Regions from separate parts of the Alkalihalobacterium alkalinitrilicum genome, predicted to be linked through region 3. Evidence: riboswitches for the same ligand, from Rfam matches in the RefSeq annotation. Region 3 holds a riboswitch; each other region holds the start of a gene.

What was found. Region 3 has a riboswitch for S-adenosylmethionine ahead of BK574_RS13545 (homoserine dehydrogenase). Riboswitches for the same ligand answer to the same signal wherever they lie in the genome.
Region 1: another riboswitch for S-adenosylmethionine. It lies ahead of metK (methionine adenosyltransferase); the one in region 3 lies ahead of BK574_RS13545 (homoserine dehydrogenase).
Region 2: another riboswitch for S-adenosylmethionine. It lies ahead of BK574_RS20910 (methionine ABC transporter ATP-binding protein); the one in region 3 lies ahead of BK574_RS13545 (homoserine dehydrogenase).
Region 4: another riboswitch for S-adenosylmethionine. It lies ahead of BK574_RS21085 (methionine ABC transporter ATP-binding protein); the one in region 3 lies ahead of BK574_RS13545 (homoserine dehydrogenase).

What each region holds. Positions count from the first base shown of each region.
Region 1 is NZ_KV917368.1:4,475,938-4,479,106, forward strand. Features, by position in the region: gene BK574_RS21720 (hypothetical protein) at 171-494, shown strand; SAM riboswitch class I at 872-982, shown strand; gene metK (methionine adenosyltransferase) at 1,172-2,377, shown strand; gene BK574_RS21730 (glycosyltransferase family 4 protein) at 2,508-3,169, opposite strand, start outside.
Region 2 is NZ_KV917368.1:4,319,725-4,322,893, reverse strand. Features, by position in the region: gene BK574_RS20920 (MetQ/NlpA family ABC transporter substrate-binding protein) at 1-294, opposite strand, end outside; gene BK574_RS20915 (methionine ABC transporter permease) at 314-982, opposite strand; gene BK574_RS20910 (methionine ABC transporter ATP-binding protein) at 975-1,997, opposite strand; SAM riboswitch class I at 2,176-2,293, opposite strand; gene BK574_RS20905 (MFS transporter) at 2,384-3,169, opposite strand, start outside.
Region 3 is NZ_KV917368.1:2,817,505-2,820,673, reverse strand. Features, by position in the region: gene aspS (aspartate--tRNA ligase) at 1-820, shown strand, start outside; SAM riboswitch class I at 899-1,010, shown strand; gene BK574_RS13545 (homoserine dehydrogenase) at 1,085-2,317, shown strand; gene BK574_RS13540 (hypothetical protein) at 2,292-2,579, opposite strand; RNA gene ssrS (6S RNA) at 2,885-3,063, shown strand.
Region 4 is NZ_KV917368.1:4,353,788-4,356,956, reverse strand. Features, by position in the region: gene BK574_RS21090 (methionine ABC transporter permease) at 1-543, opposite strand, end outside; gene BK574_RS21085 (methionine ABC transporter ATP-binding protein) at 503-1,546, opposite strand; SAM riboswitch class I at 1,781-1,885, opposite strand; gene BK574_RS27675 (hypothetical protein) at 2,019-2,180, shown strand; gene BK574_RS21080 (DUF86 domain-containing protein) at 2,189-2,635, opposite strand; gene glpX (class II fructose-bisphosphatase) at 2,878-3,169, shown strand, end outside.

The DNA of each region.
Region 1 (3,169 bases), 1.7 Mb from region 3:
TTTTGATAATGTTCAATGTTAATACTGGATAGCTTATATTTCATTCGGGTGTCCAAACTTTCGCGCGATGTGCCAAAATCAACATGTAGAAAGCCAAATAATAAGGTAAATCTGTTCAGTACCCATTTTTAGTTATTTGCATAGCATAAAGTAGGAAGGAGGGGTTTGCGGTGGACAGTATTTCAATGTTGGACCTCGCGACCGTTTCAGCTGTTGTTGCTGCATTAGTAACTGTTGTCGGAAATGCCTTTAATATTGATAAGAAGTATCGAGCGTTATTAGCGATTGGTGTCGCGTGTGTATTATGGTTTATTCCTAAAGAATGGGGAAATGAATTATTAGTTGCGTTAATCATCGGTTTAACGGCGAGCGGGGTTTATAGTCAGGTGAAACCACGAGATAACCAAAATGAGTTATTACGCATGCAGCTTCGGGAAGAAGTTAGAGAAGAAGAAGAACGAAAGCGAAATCAGAACCAAAATACACCGTATTAAAACAAGGTTCTCGCTCTAACTTAGAGGCCAATGCTTCTATAAAAGAGTTGATCACGGCATGGCAAAATAAAATATTGGAATATCGCATCTTAATGGTCCTAGTAAAGAGGACTTTTTTTGTCTAGCTGCAGTCGCCAGCTCCTCGAGGACAAATAACCTATCAGGACAAAAGTTAAAGAGCGAACTTTAGCCTGCCAGAACATTTGCTGGTCGGAGCTAAACAGGCGACTTCGCTTTTCTTTGTACTTAAAATGAATAATCATCTAATTTTGCTATTGTTAAGGATAAATGTGTTTTACTAATTGAGACTTTCTACTGTCAACAGGCAATAGTTGACAACGATTACTTTGTAAGTTATGATATGACGCGAACGGATACTCTTATCCCGAGTCGGTGGAGGGACAGGCCCGAAGAAACCCAGCAACCAACACCATTAAAAAAGGTGAAAAGGTGCTAACCTGCAAAGCTTATGCTTTGAAAGATAAGAGGTTAAAGGTGATATGTCTAACCCTTTTCCTCATGAGGAAAGGGGTTTTTATGACTATATATGTCTTAAATTTATACTCACTAGGGTGAGGGAATGAGTGCCGTATCAATATTTAACACATTTTAAGGGAAGACTACCCGTAGAAGGAATAGAATTTCCTCTAAAATGTGAAAAAGGAGGATACTGTTTAATGGTAGAAAAGAAAAGTCGTCGCCTATTCACCTCTGAGTCGGTGACAGAAGGGCATCCTGATAAAATCTGTGACCAAATTTCTGATGCGATTTTAGACGCCATTTTAAAAAATGATGCGAATGCTCGTGTAGCTTGTGAAACTTCAGTCAATACGGGTTTAGTATTAGTAGCTGGAGAAATTACGACAAGTACATACGTTGATATCCCGAAGATCGTTCGTGAAACAATTAAAAATATTGGTTATACTCGTGCGAAGTATGGGTTTGATTCAGAGACGTGTGCCGTTCTTACTTCCATTGATGAGCAATCTGCTGATATTGCTCAAGGGGTTAATCAAGCACTTGAGGCGCGTGAAGGTCAGATGACGGACCAAGAAATTGAAGCAATTGGTGCAGGAGACCAAGGGTTAATGTTTGGTTATGCTGATAATGAAACGGTTGAATTAATGCCACTTCCAATTTCGTTAGCACATAAATTGTCACGTCGTTTAACCGAAGTTCGTAAAGATGAAGTTCTTCCATATTTACGTCCAGATGGAAAAACGCAAGTTACGGTAGAATACGATGAAAATGGAAAGCCAGCCCGTATTGATACAATCGTTATTTCTACTCAACATCATCCTGAAGTAACATTAGAGCAAATTCAACGAAATATTAAAGAGTATGTAATCAAACCAGTGGTTCCAGCTCATTTAATTGATGAGGAAACAAAATACTTTATTAACCCTACAGGTCGCTTCGTGATCGGTGGACCTCAAGGGGACGCTGGATTAACAGGAAGAAAAATTATCGTTGATACGTACGGCGGTTATGCTCGTCACGGTGGTGGAGCATTCTCAGGAAAAGATCCAACAAAAGTGGACCGTTCTGGAGCGTATGCGGCTCGTTATGTAGCGAAAAACATCGTAGCTGCTGGTTTAGCAGATCGTTGTGAAGTACAGCTAGCTTATGCGATTGGTGTAGCACAACCTGTATCTATTGCTGTTGATACTTTTGGTACAGGAAAAGTATCAGAGGAAGTGTTAGTGAGTCTTGTAAGAAAGCACTTTGACCTTCGTCCAGCAGGCATTATTAATATGTTAAATCTACGTCGTCCAATTTATAAGCAAACAGCTGCTTATGGACATTTTGGACGAAATGATATTGATTTACCTTGGGAGCAAACGGACAAAGCAGAACTGTTACGAACAGAAGCTTCAAAATAATAAGCTAAAAAGGAGTGGGAGACCCTACTCCTTTTTTGCATTTTAAAGAAGTTTTTTTGCTAAAGGAACAAGTACAGAAAAGACATCGACTTTCATCATTTTTGGTGGTAATGGATGTCTTTTCTAACTTTTAATGATGGGAAGAAACCAGTTTCATATCGGAATGAGACATACTATATGCTTTTTCATATTGTAAAAGTAAGTTGTCAAATATCGTTTCCCATGATTGAGACCGAGCGTACTTCCTCGCTTCATACCCCATTTGTAAGCGAAGAATTTCATCAGATAGTAGCCTTTCAATCGCTGAAATGAAAGATGTGGGACTTTTTGCTTCGCAGATAATTCCAGTTTGTTCATGAGTAACAATCTCAGTAACGCCACCGGCATTAGCTACAATTGCTGGCGTTCCAGAAGCTAGTGCTTCTAAGACGACATTCCCAAAGGTTTCTGTTGTTGAAGGGAAAACAAATAGGTCAGCTAGAGCATAAATTGAAGCTAGTTCAGAACCAGCTAGATAGCCTGTAAATGTAATGTTTTGTGTGAAGTTCTCTTTGTATTCTTGTAGAAGTGGTCCATCTCCTACATAAATCCAATGGACTTCATTTTTTATTCTTTCTGGGAGTTGCTCCATGACTGCCTGCAACGTCTCTAAGTCTTTTTCGGGCGCCATTCTGCCAACAAAAAGCAGTACATATTTCTTTTTAATATTAAATCGTTCATATAAGCTCGTATCTTTATGCTTTGGACTAAATTGAAAACAATCGACTCCTCGAGTCCATAAGTCGATATTTG
Region 2 (3,169 bases), 1.5 Mb from region 3:
ATAGTTCGCATCTAATTCGCCATTTTCTAACGTTTGGTTCGGTAAAATATAATCCGTGAATGTTCTAATTTCAAGATCGATCCCTTTTTCCGCTAAAAGTGGAGCAGCAAATTCCAATACTTCTGTATGCGGAACAGCTGATGCTCCTACGACTAGCTTTACATGTTCTTCTTGTGCTGCTTCTTCTTCACCTGGTGTTTCTTCTGTTTGCGGCTCTTCTTCAGCGCCACCGCCACAAGCGACTAATGATAAAGAAATCGCTGCAGCTCCAATTAAACTTAAGAACTTTTTCATCTCTTTTTTTCCCCCTTGATTAACGTTTATCTGTTTTATTTGTGAAATAATCTCCAATCCATTGAATAACGAAAACAACTAATAGGATTGCGATTGTTGCCACCATAGTAATGGTTGTATTATTCCTCTGGAACCCTTCTAAGTATGCAAAGTGGCCCAGTCCTCCAGCCCCGATCACCCCTGCCATTGCTGTATAACTTACGAGAGCAATCGCTGTAACGGTAATTCCTGAGATTAACGCTGGTAGTGACTCTGGAATTAATACTTTATAAATGATTTGCCAATTCGTTGCACCCATCGACTGCGAGGCTTCAATCACACCTTTATCGATTTCTCTTAAGGCGATTTCTACCATACGAGCATAGAAAGGAGCCGCGCCAATAATTAAAGCGGGTAGCGCCGCATTCGCCCCTAGCATTGTACCCATTAACGCTCTTGTAAACGGGATGAGTAATACAATTAGGATAATAAACGGAATAGACCTAAATACATTGACAATCAAACTTACAATTAGATTAGCGGGACGGTTTTCCCATAAGTTTCCCTTACTTGTTAAATATAAAATAAGTCCTAAAACAATCCCAATGACGAACGTTGCGGCAACCGAGATTGACGTCATATAAATGGTTTCAACCGTTGCTTCCCATAATTTATCCCATTTCATTTTGCTAAGCCATTCATTAAACATGATCGATCACCTCCACTTGAACTCCTTGCTCTCGAATAAAGGCAATCACATTTTCGATCTCATTTTCTGCTCCCTTAATCTGTATAAAAAGCGTTCCATACGCTCCTTCTTGCGTTTGCGAGATCTTTCCTTGTAAAATGTTAACTTCTATATCAAAATTCCGTATAATTCTAGTGATTAACGGTTTTTCCGTTTCTTCGCCAACAAAGCTTAATTGAATGACTTTTCCCGTTTCTTCTTCAATAATGTGGGAAATCGTTTCTTTCGTCTCTTCAGGATCTGTAACTTGTTTTACGAACTGTTTCGTAATACCAGCAGTTGGATGTTTAAAGACCTCAAGAACAGGACCTTCTTCGACGACCTTCCCTGCTTCCATCACGGCTACACGATGGCAGATCTTCCGAATGACGTGCATTTCATGCGTAATTAGGACAATCGTTAAGCCAAGCTTTTTATTAATATCAACGAGTAATTCTAAAATCGAGTCTGTCGTTTTTGGATCGAGCGCAGATGTTGCTTCATCACAAAGGAGTACTTTCGGGTTATTCGCAAGCGCTCTTGCAATTCCGACTCTTTGCTTTTGACCCCCACTCAGCTGGGAAGGATACGATCCGCCTCTACCCTCTAATCCAACGAGCTTTATCAACTCGTCCACTCGCTGTTTACGTTCTTCTTTAGGCACACCAGCAATTTCCAACGGGAACACAATATTTTCACTGACTGTTCTTGACCATAATAAGTTAAAGTGCTGGAAGATCATACTAATTTCTTGTCGCGCTTTCCGTAATGATTTTCCTTTTAATGACGAAAGCTCTTTTCCTGCAACAGTAACCGTTCCTTCTGTCGGCCGTTCTAGACTATTTAGCATACGAATGAGTGTACTTTTTCCTGCACCACTGTAACCAATAATTCCGTAAATTTCACCATCATTTATATTTAAATCAACATGATCTACTGCTGTTACAATTCCGTCTTTTGTTTTAAACAGTTTTCGAATGCCGCTTAAATTTATCATCGTGATCCTCCTTTTTTATTATTTTTCTCCCATCTCTCTATTTTTTCTATCTATACTTTTCCTATATGTTTACTTGTAATAAAGGCGATACTACCTTCTATTAAAAGTTTACTTTTGAATAAAAAAACCTTTCCGTCAACAGATGAACAGAAAGGTTTAATCGCAATGTTAGTCCTTTCTCTCATCTTTCAAGGGATTTCACCTTGCAGGATTTAGCACCTTTCTTAACACTTTTTCGTGTTTTCAAAGGTTGCCGGGTTTCTTCGGGCCAGTCCCTCCACCACTCTAGATAAGAGCTAATAGCTATTAAATTATGAATTTATTAAAGCAATGAGAGAATGATAACATGTGTCGAAATTTGTTGTCAACCACTTTTAATTAAACGTTTATTTAACCTTTCGAAATACGAGATAAAAATAAATAGAGCCAATTAAATACAGTCCACCAGTGATTGAAAAGACGATCGCATATCCATAATATGCACCATATAACATGACAAACGTCATCGAAACAGGCCCCATCACCGCCCAACCTAATTGGAACACCATTTGTCCGACTGAGTTCGCTAACCCTTTTATAGAGTCATCCACGCTCCTCATCATTAATGACATTTGAATCGGATTTCCTGCATTCATTAAAGCCTGACGGAATAAAAATCCAATCACAGCGAACCAAAGATTTTCAGTGTAAGCAGTTAATAACAGAAATGGTAATGAAGATAGTTGTAAAATGACAACGGCTCGAACTTCACCAAATCGTTTCACGACTGCTGGGCCAATCATTAATGCGATTGCAGTGCTCGCTTGACCAAGGGCTAAAATAATACCAACAAGTGATTTGTTAATCTCAAATCGATCGGTAAAATATAAATTTAAGTACGGTATTACAAGTCCTGAACCAAAACCTATAATTAACTGAGCAATGGCAAAAAGCGCAATCATTTTCAAGCCTGATTTCTGTGTTTTGAAAATACTTGTAAATGAACTTGCAGCTGTTTTTTCAGTTTTAAGCTTCTTTTTCTCATTGATTTTTAATACAGGAATGATCGAAGCAAAGAAGAATGCTGCTCCAACGAGTAACGTAATTCGAACACTCCATAAGGGACTTAAAGATAAAAAGGCTTGCAGCGCATCACTTAACGTTCCTCCAACTACATTACCGACAACATTAGC
Region 3 (3,169 bases):
ATTAAATGTAAAAGGTGCCGCTACTAAACTTACTCGTAAAGAAATTGACGACCTAGCAGACTTTGTTGCGATTTACGGGGCAAAAGGCTTAGCTTGGTTAAAAGTTGAAGAAAGCGAGTTGAAAGGACCAATTGCGAAGTTCTTAAGCGAGGAAGAAACGAGTGGTATGCGTGAAGCAATGAATGCTGAACCAGGTGACTTGTTGTTCTTTGCTGCTGATAAAAAGCAAATCGTGTTTGATAGCTTAGGAGCGTTACGTTTAAAATTCGGTAAGGACCTAGATTTAATTGATAAGAGCAAGTTTAATTTCTTATGGGTTGTAGATTTTCCATTAGTAGAGTTTGATGAAGACGGTAATCGTTATGTAGCGCTTCACCATCCATTTACAAGTCCGAAAAAAGAAGATTTACATTTACTTGATACAGACCCTGGTCATGTTCGTGCGGAAGCGTATGACCTCGTACTGAATGGTTATGAGCTTGGTGGTGGTTCACAACGTATTTATCAACGTGATGTCCAAGAAAAAATGTTTACTGCACTAGGGTTTTCTGAAGAAGAGGCGAAAGAACAGTTCGGGTTCCTTTTAGACGCGTTTGAATATGGTACACCGCCACATGGTGGTATTGCATTAGGTTTAGATCGTCTCATTATGCTATTAGCAGGGAGAAATAATTTACGTGATACGATTGCATTTCCGAAAACAGCGAGTGCAAGTTGCTTGTTAACAAACGCACCAGGCACGGTGAGTGATGCACAACTTCGTGAATTGAATTTATCGATTGTTCCTAAAAAAGAAGAAGAAAAAAAAGTTCAAGTTTAATAAAAGATTGACAAAGTAAGAACATTCGAATTATAATCATAACTATTAAAATTCGAAAAATTTATTAACTGAAAATATAACTTATCACGAGAGGCTGAGGGACTGACCCGATGATGCCCGGCAACCGGTTTGTATGCCAGACAAACAAAGGTGCTAATTTCAGCAGAGCTATAGCTCTGAAAGATAAGTGGAGGCGTTTAAAAAACCTTTCCCTTATCAGGAGAGGTTTTTTGTTTTCGCGCTTTTTATGAGGAGGGGATTCGGTTGTTAAGTATTGGAATTATTGGTTATGGTACAGTAGGTTCAGGTGTATATGAGCGACTAACAAGTTCGAAAGAGGAATTGCAAAGTGCTTTAAAAAAAGAAATACAGGTAAAAAAAGTGCTAGTGAGGGATTGTAAAAAAGAGCGAAATAATCAAGGTGCAAAGCAATGTATGACGAGCGACCCGGTTAATTTTTTTCAAAACCAATACGACGTTGTTTTTGAGGCGATTGGTGGTGTTGAACCTGCAAGAGACTACATAATAAAACTCATTCAGGCAGGAACATCTATTATTACAGCTAATAAAGAACTAATTGCTAAGCACGGGGCAGAACTAGAGAAGTTAGCTAAGGAGTACCAAGTATATTTAGGCTTTGAAGCAGCTGTTGGTGGTGGAATTCCGATCGTAAACAGTTTTAAAACCTTATTTACAACAACACCGATTCGATCGGTGTCAGGAATTTTGAATGGGACAACAAACTACATTTTAACGGAGATGAAGGAGAAAAATCGGCAGTTTGATGACGTCTTAGCTGAGGCTAAGGTGCTAGGTTATGCTGAAGCGGATCCCACGGACGATATAGAAGGGTATGACGCATTATATAAAATAAGAATTTTAAGTCGGTTGGCGTTTAATGAATGGCCGCGTGAAGAGAATTTCTCCTGTAAAGGGATTAGTGGGATGGAAGTAGAAGCCATTGAATTTGCAGAACGCCAAGGGTTAACGATTAAACTCATTGCAAAAACGGCAAACGAAGACGGAGTAATTAGTGGTTTTGTATCGCCTTCATTCGTAACGCAAACACACCCACTGTACAATATTAATGGTGTAACGAATGGTGTATGTATTGATGGAGAAACGGTTGACTGTATTACGATGAGTGGACCAGGTGCAGGAAAAGAAGCAACTGCTAATAGTATGGTAGAAGACTTTGTTCTCCATGAACAATTTCAAGGTTTTGAAAGACGAAAGGTCCGGCTTTCAAACCAGGTATCGAACAAGGAAACAAAAGTGGTAGTATTTGTTGATGAATTTGAAAAAGAAGAAGTTGTTTTACAACTTCGTACAATTTCAGACTGTATAGATACGGAAGACACCATGAACGGAAAACTAGCTCTCATTGTGAAGTTAGGTTATGGAAAAACAGTATATGATCTAGAAACCTTAATTCAAAAAAGCAGTTACCCGCTTTTAGGCGATTTTTCAGTTAATAAAATTGCTTTACTTTCCTAAACGTGTCAATAAAGGGTGTGGGATTCGTTTTGACTAAATTCGGTATGACGCCTTGATTCGTATGAAGGTATAAAAATCCAATCTCATTAGTCGCTCGTCGATAAGAAATATCAAATACATGTTCAAGTAACAGCTCTTTATCCATTAACCGAATTTTATCGGAATAAAGTTCAATATTAAAGTTTTTTTCAATGGTCAACTTTTTGGTATACTCAATTTTTTGTTCAACAAAGATACAATGCTGAGTGGAGATAGGATCCATTTAAAACACCCTTTAATCATTTATTATTACGTATCACTGTAGCACAGCTTATTTAATTTCGCAAAAAGCATGAAAGACCGCATGCAGTAGAAATAATTAAAAGTGTAGGGACATCGTTAGTCCGAGACAAATCAAGTGAAGGTTGCATTTGTTTTTAGGCCCCATCCCTTTCACCGTTAAAACTTGAGGCGAGGTAGAGAAGTAGAATTTTGTTAGAAATACACTTTATGGAAAATTCAGAAAAATAACTTTTTTTATTCTTGCTCCTCAAATCATTTTATGCTATGATTTCATTAAGAAAAGTAAGAGTCCTAGCGTGTACGTAAGCGCCTGACAGTTTTGAGCCAACACTTTTTTATTGGGAGTTTAAGTCTTCTTTTAGAATGCAGGCCTTGAACGATAAAGGACGCATAAAGAAAGAAGCTTGGCACCCACCTGCGAGAGCAGGTTCAAAACTAGGGAGATACGGCACTTTGGGCCTCTTATTTTTATGTTTTCATTTAATTTTAATAAAATAACAAATAATGTACGTATGTGAACTTGAACGGCACCCTAATTGTTAGACACTAACTAACAATTAGGGTGCCGTT
Region 4 (3,169 bases), 1.5 Mb from region 3:
GCGGACAGCTAAATCACCAATTCCACCACCGCCAATAATCCCTGCCATGGCTGAGTAACCAATTAGGCTGATCGTTGTGATCGTTAATCCTTGAATGATTCCCGATTTCGACTCAGGTAATAGCACATCTTTTATAATCATCCAAGGGGTTGCTCCACAAGCAATCGCGGCTTCGATGACCCCTTTATCAATTTTCCTGACCGCCGCCTCTACTATTCTCGCAAAAAACGGTATAGCGGCTACAGATAAGGAAACCGATGCTGCTGTTGGTCCAATCGTCGTTCCTGTGATCAACTGCGTTAAAGGTAACAAAGCGACAAGTAAGATGATAAATGGAACCGACCTAATTAAGTTAACAACTACTCCAAGGATCGATTTCAAAATTTTGTTTTCTAAAAATAAATCACGATCCGTAACGAATAATAAAATGCCGAGCGGAAGACCAACAATAACGGCAATCGATAATGAAATCGAAACCATATAAAGTGTTTCTAGAAATGCTTTATTTAACTCCGGCAACAACGCGATCACTGCTTCTACCATATTGAATCACCTCCACTCCTTGTGTACGTTCAACTAAATAATTAATGGCATTCTCGACTTCGCTTTCGTTTCCATTTAGCTCCATAATAAAAATGCCAAGTGGAGTTTCTTTTATATATTCGATCTTACCATGCAAGATATTGCCCTTAACTGCAAATCTTTGCAGCACATCTGATACAATCGACTCTCCAGCGATCGCTCCATGAAATTGGATCTTAATGATCGTTCCATTACAGCTATTAGTTAAAGCTTCTGGAAGGTTAAATTGTAAAACACTTTGAATAAAATCTTTTGTCAGTTCTTCTTTAGGATGAGCAAACGTATTGTAAACGGAACCTTCTTCAATGACTTGTCCATTTTGCATAACGGCCATTCGATCACAAATTTCTTTTACAACTTCCATTTCATGTGTAATTAATACGATCGTCAAATCTAGTTCTTGATTAATCTTTTTTAAGAGATTAAGAATGGACTTGGTTGTTTTCGGATCAAGCGCTGATGTAGCTTCATCACATAAAAGAACTTTAGGTTCATTCGCTAGAGCACGCGCAATTCCAACCCTTTGCTTTTGCCCTCCACTTAATTGAGAAGGGTATTGGTCCTTCTTATCAGCAAGACCAACCATCTCTAACAGCCCATTGACTCGTGTTTCGGTTTCGCTTTTTGACTTATTAGCCGCCTTGAGCGCAAATGCGACATTTTCAAACACGGTTTTTGAGCTAACAAGGTGAAAATGCTGAAAGATCATCCCAATCTTTTGTCTTGCTTCTCTTAACTCTTTTTTATTAAGTTCAACAAGGTTTACATCATCGACTTTTATTTCACCTGAAGTCGGTCTTTCCATTAAGTTCAAACAACGTAACAATGAGCTTTTCCCAGCCCCACTATACCCCACAATTCCAAAGATCTCACCTTTTTCAATTGTTAGGGAGACCTGGTCAACGCCAATGACCGTTCCTTTTTTTGTTTTATATTCTTTAACTAAATTGTTTATTTCGATCATAGAAGCACCTTCTTTCCTAATTCCATATTTACACATCTGATAACTTGGTTTTTTTACGATGTATGCCTGGAGTGGCTCTCATTTTGATATGAAAGTCTTTCGTTAATGTTCCTAATATCCACTAACAATTCATCCCGACACCCATCAGTGTTTTAACGCTTTAATAAACTACCAAAAAATGAATAAAAAAAAGCTTCTCTCCTACATAGAAAGAAACAGCACGAACATATCGTAGCCTTATCTTCCAGAATGAAAGTATTCTGTAGGAGTTAGCACCATGCCAAAATGGCGGTTGCCGGACGTCATTGGGCCTATTCCCTCAGTCTCTCTTGATAAGATTTAATTTTTAGAAATTTAAGAATGAATTCATCATAAATAAAAAACATAATAATGTCAATGTTATTTTTTTGATATAATAAATTATACGAATAGTCAGAAAATATACACATGTGTAAAACCAACACATTTCAGGGTGAAAAATGGTGAAGAAAATGAAGAGGAGGAAAAAGACAACGGAAGTTCTTCAAACGTTATGTGGGCAACGCAAAAAAGAGCAGCACGCCGTGTACCGCTCTATCCCACACCACAAACTTTTGAACATCGACCTGCTTGTACAAATGACTTCATGGATTAGAACTAAGATTATTCTTCTTTTGGTAAAAAAGCTGATACTGGTCCTAGTTCTGACTCAAGATAATGACGAACCGCTTCTGGAAATGCTTCAATAGCAGATAAGTTTTCTATTAAAACGTTAACTAAAATAGGATGATCTACGGTTACGTATGCTTGTACTAGTTGTTTTCGCAAACGAATCACATTTCTTAGCTGTTCTGCAATTCTCGGTACAACTACTTTTTCGTCCTCTAGAATATCTATAATATCTTCGTAACTGCCTGGATCTCGCATAATAAAGCCGTCAATCATTGCATTTCCCACATCAATGATGGACTCAATCAAATTATGACCAATTCTTTCTAACGCCAATTTTTCAATAACGCTTTCCCACGTTGTTTGATTTCGATACAAATTTAATAATTCCTCAATATGACTAAGCGTAGTTTCAATTTTTTCACGATCTACAAAATACATTTTATATCACCCGACGTTCTTTTTTTTAGGCTGTTAGTATCAGTTATCACTATACATCTTTACGCAAAGCTTGAAGTAACAACTGATGCTTTTCTAATAAATAGTATAACATATTTCCGTAAAAACCTACGTATTTCAATAATTTTTCACTTTATTTGTTCATACTGTTTCCTTATTAATGATGATTTTGTTATGATTAAACATGATTGAACATATAGAGCTACGAACTGGAGGAGAATACATTGGATCGTGAACTAGCATTAGAGATCGTCCGAGTTACAGAAGCAGCTGCTCTTGCATCAGCACAATGGCTTGGCCGTGGAAAAAAGAATGAAGCAGATGATGCGGCCACAACAGCAATGCGTGCGATGTTTGATTCAGTCAATTGCAATGGGGAAGTTGTTATTGGTGAAGGTGAATTAGATGAAGCGCCAATGCTTTATATAGGTGAAAAAGTGGGAAGTGGTAACGGACCTGAAGTCGATATTGCCGTCGATCCTTTGGAAGGAACAAACATTGTCGCCAAAGGTCATC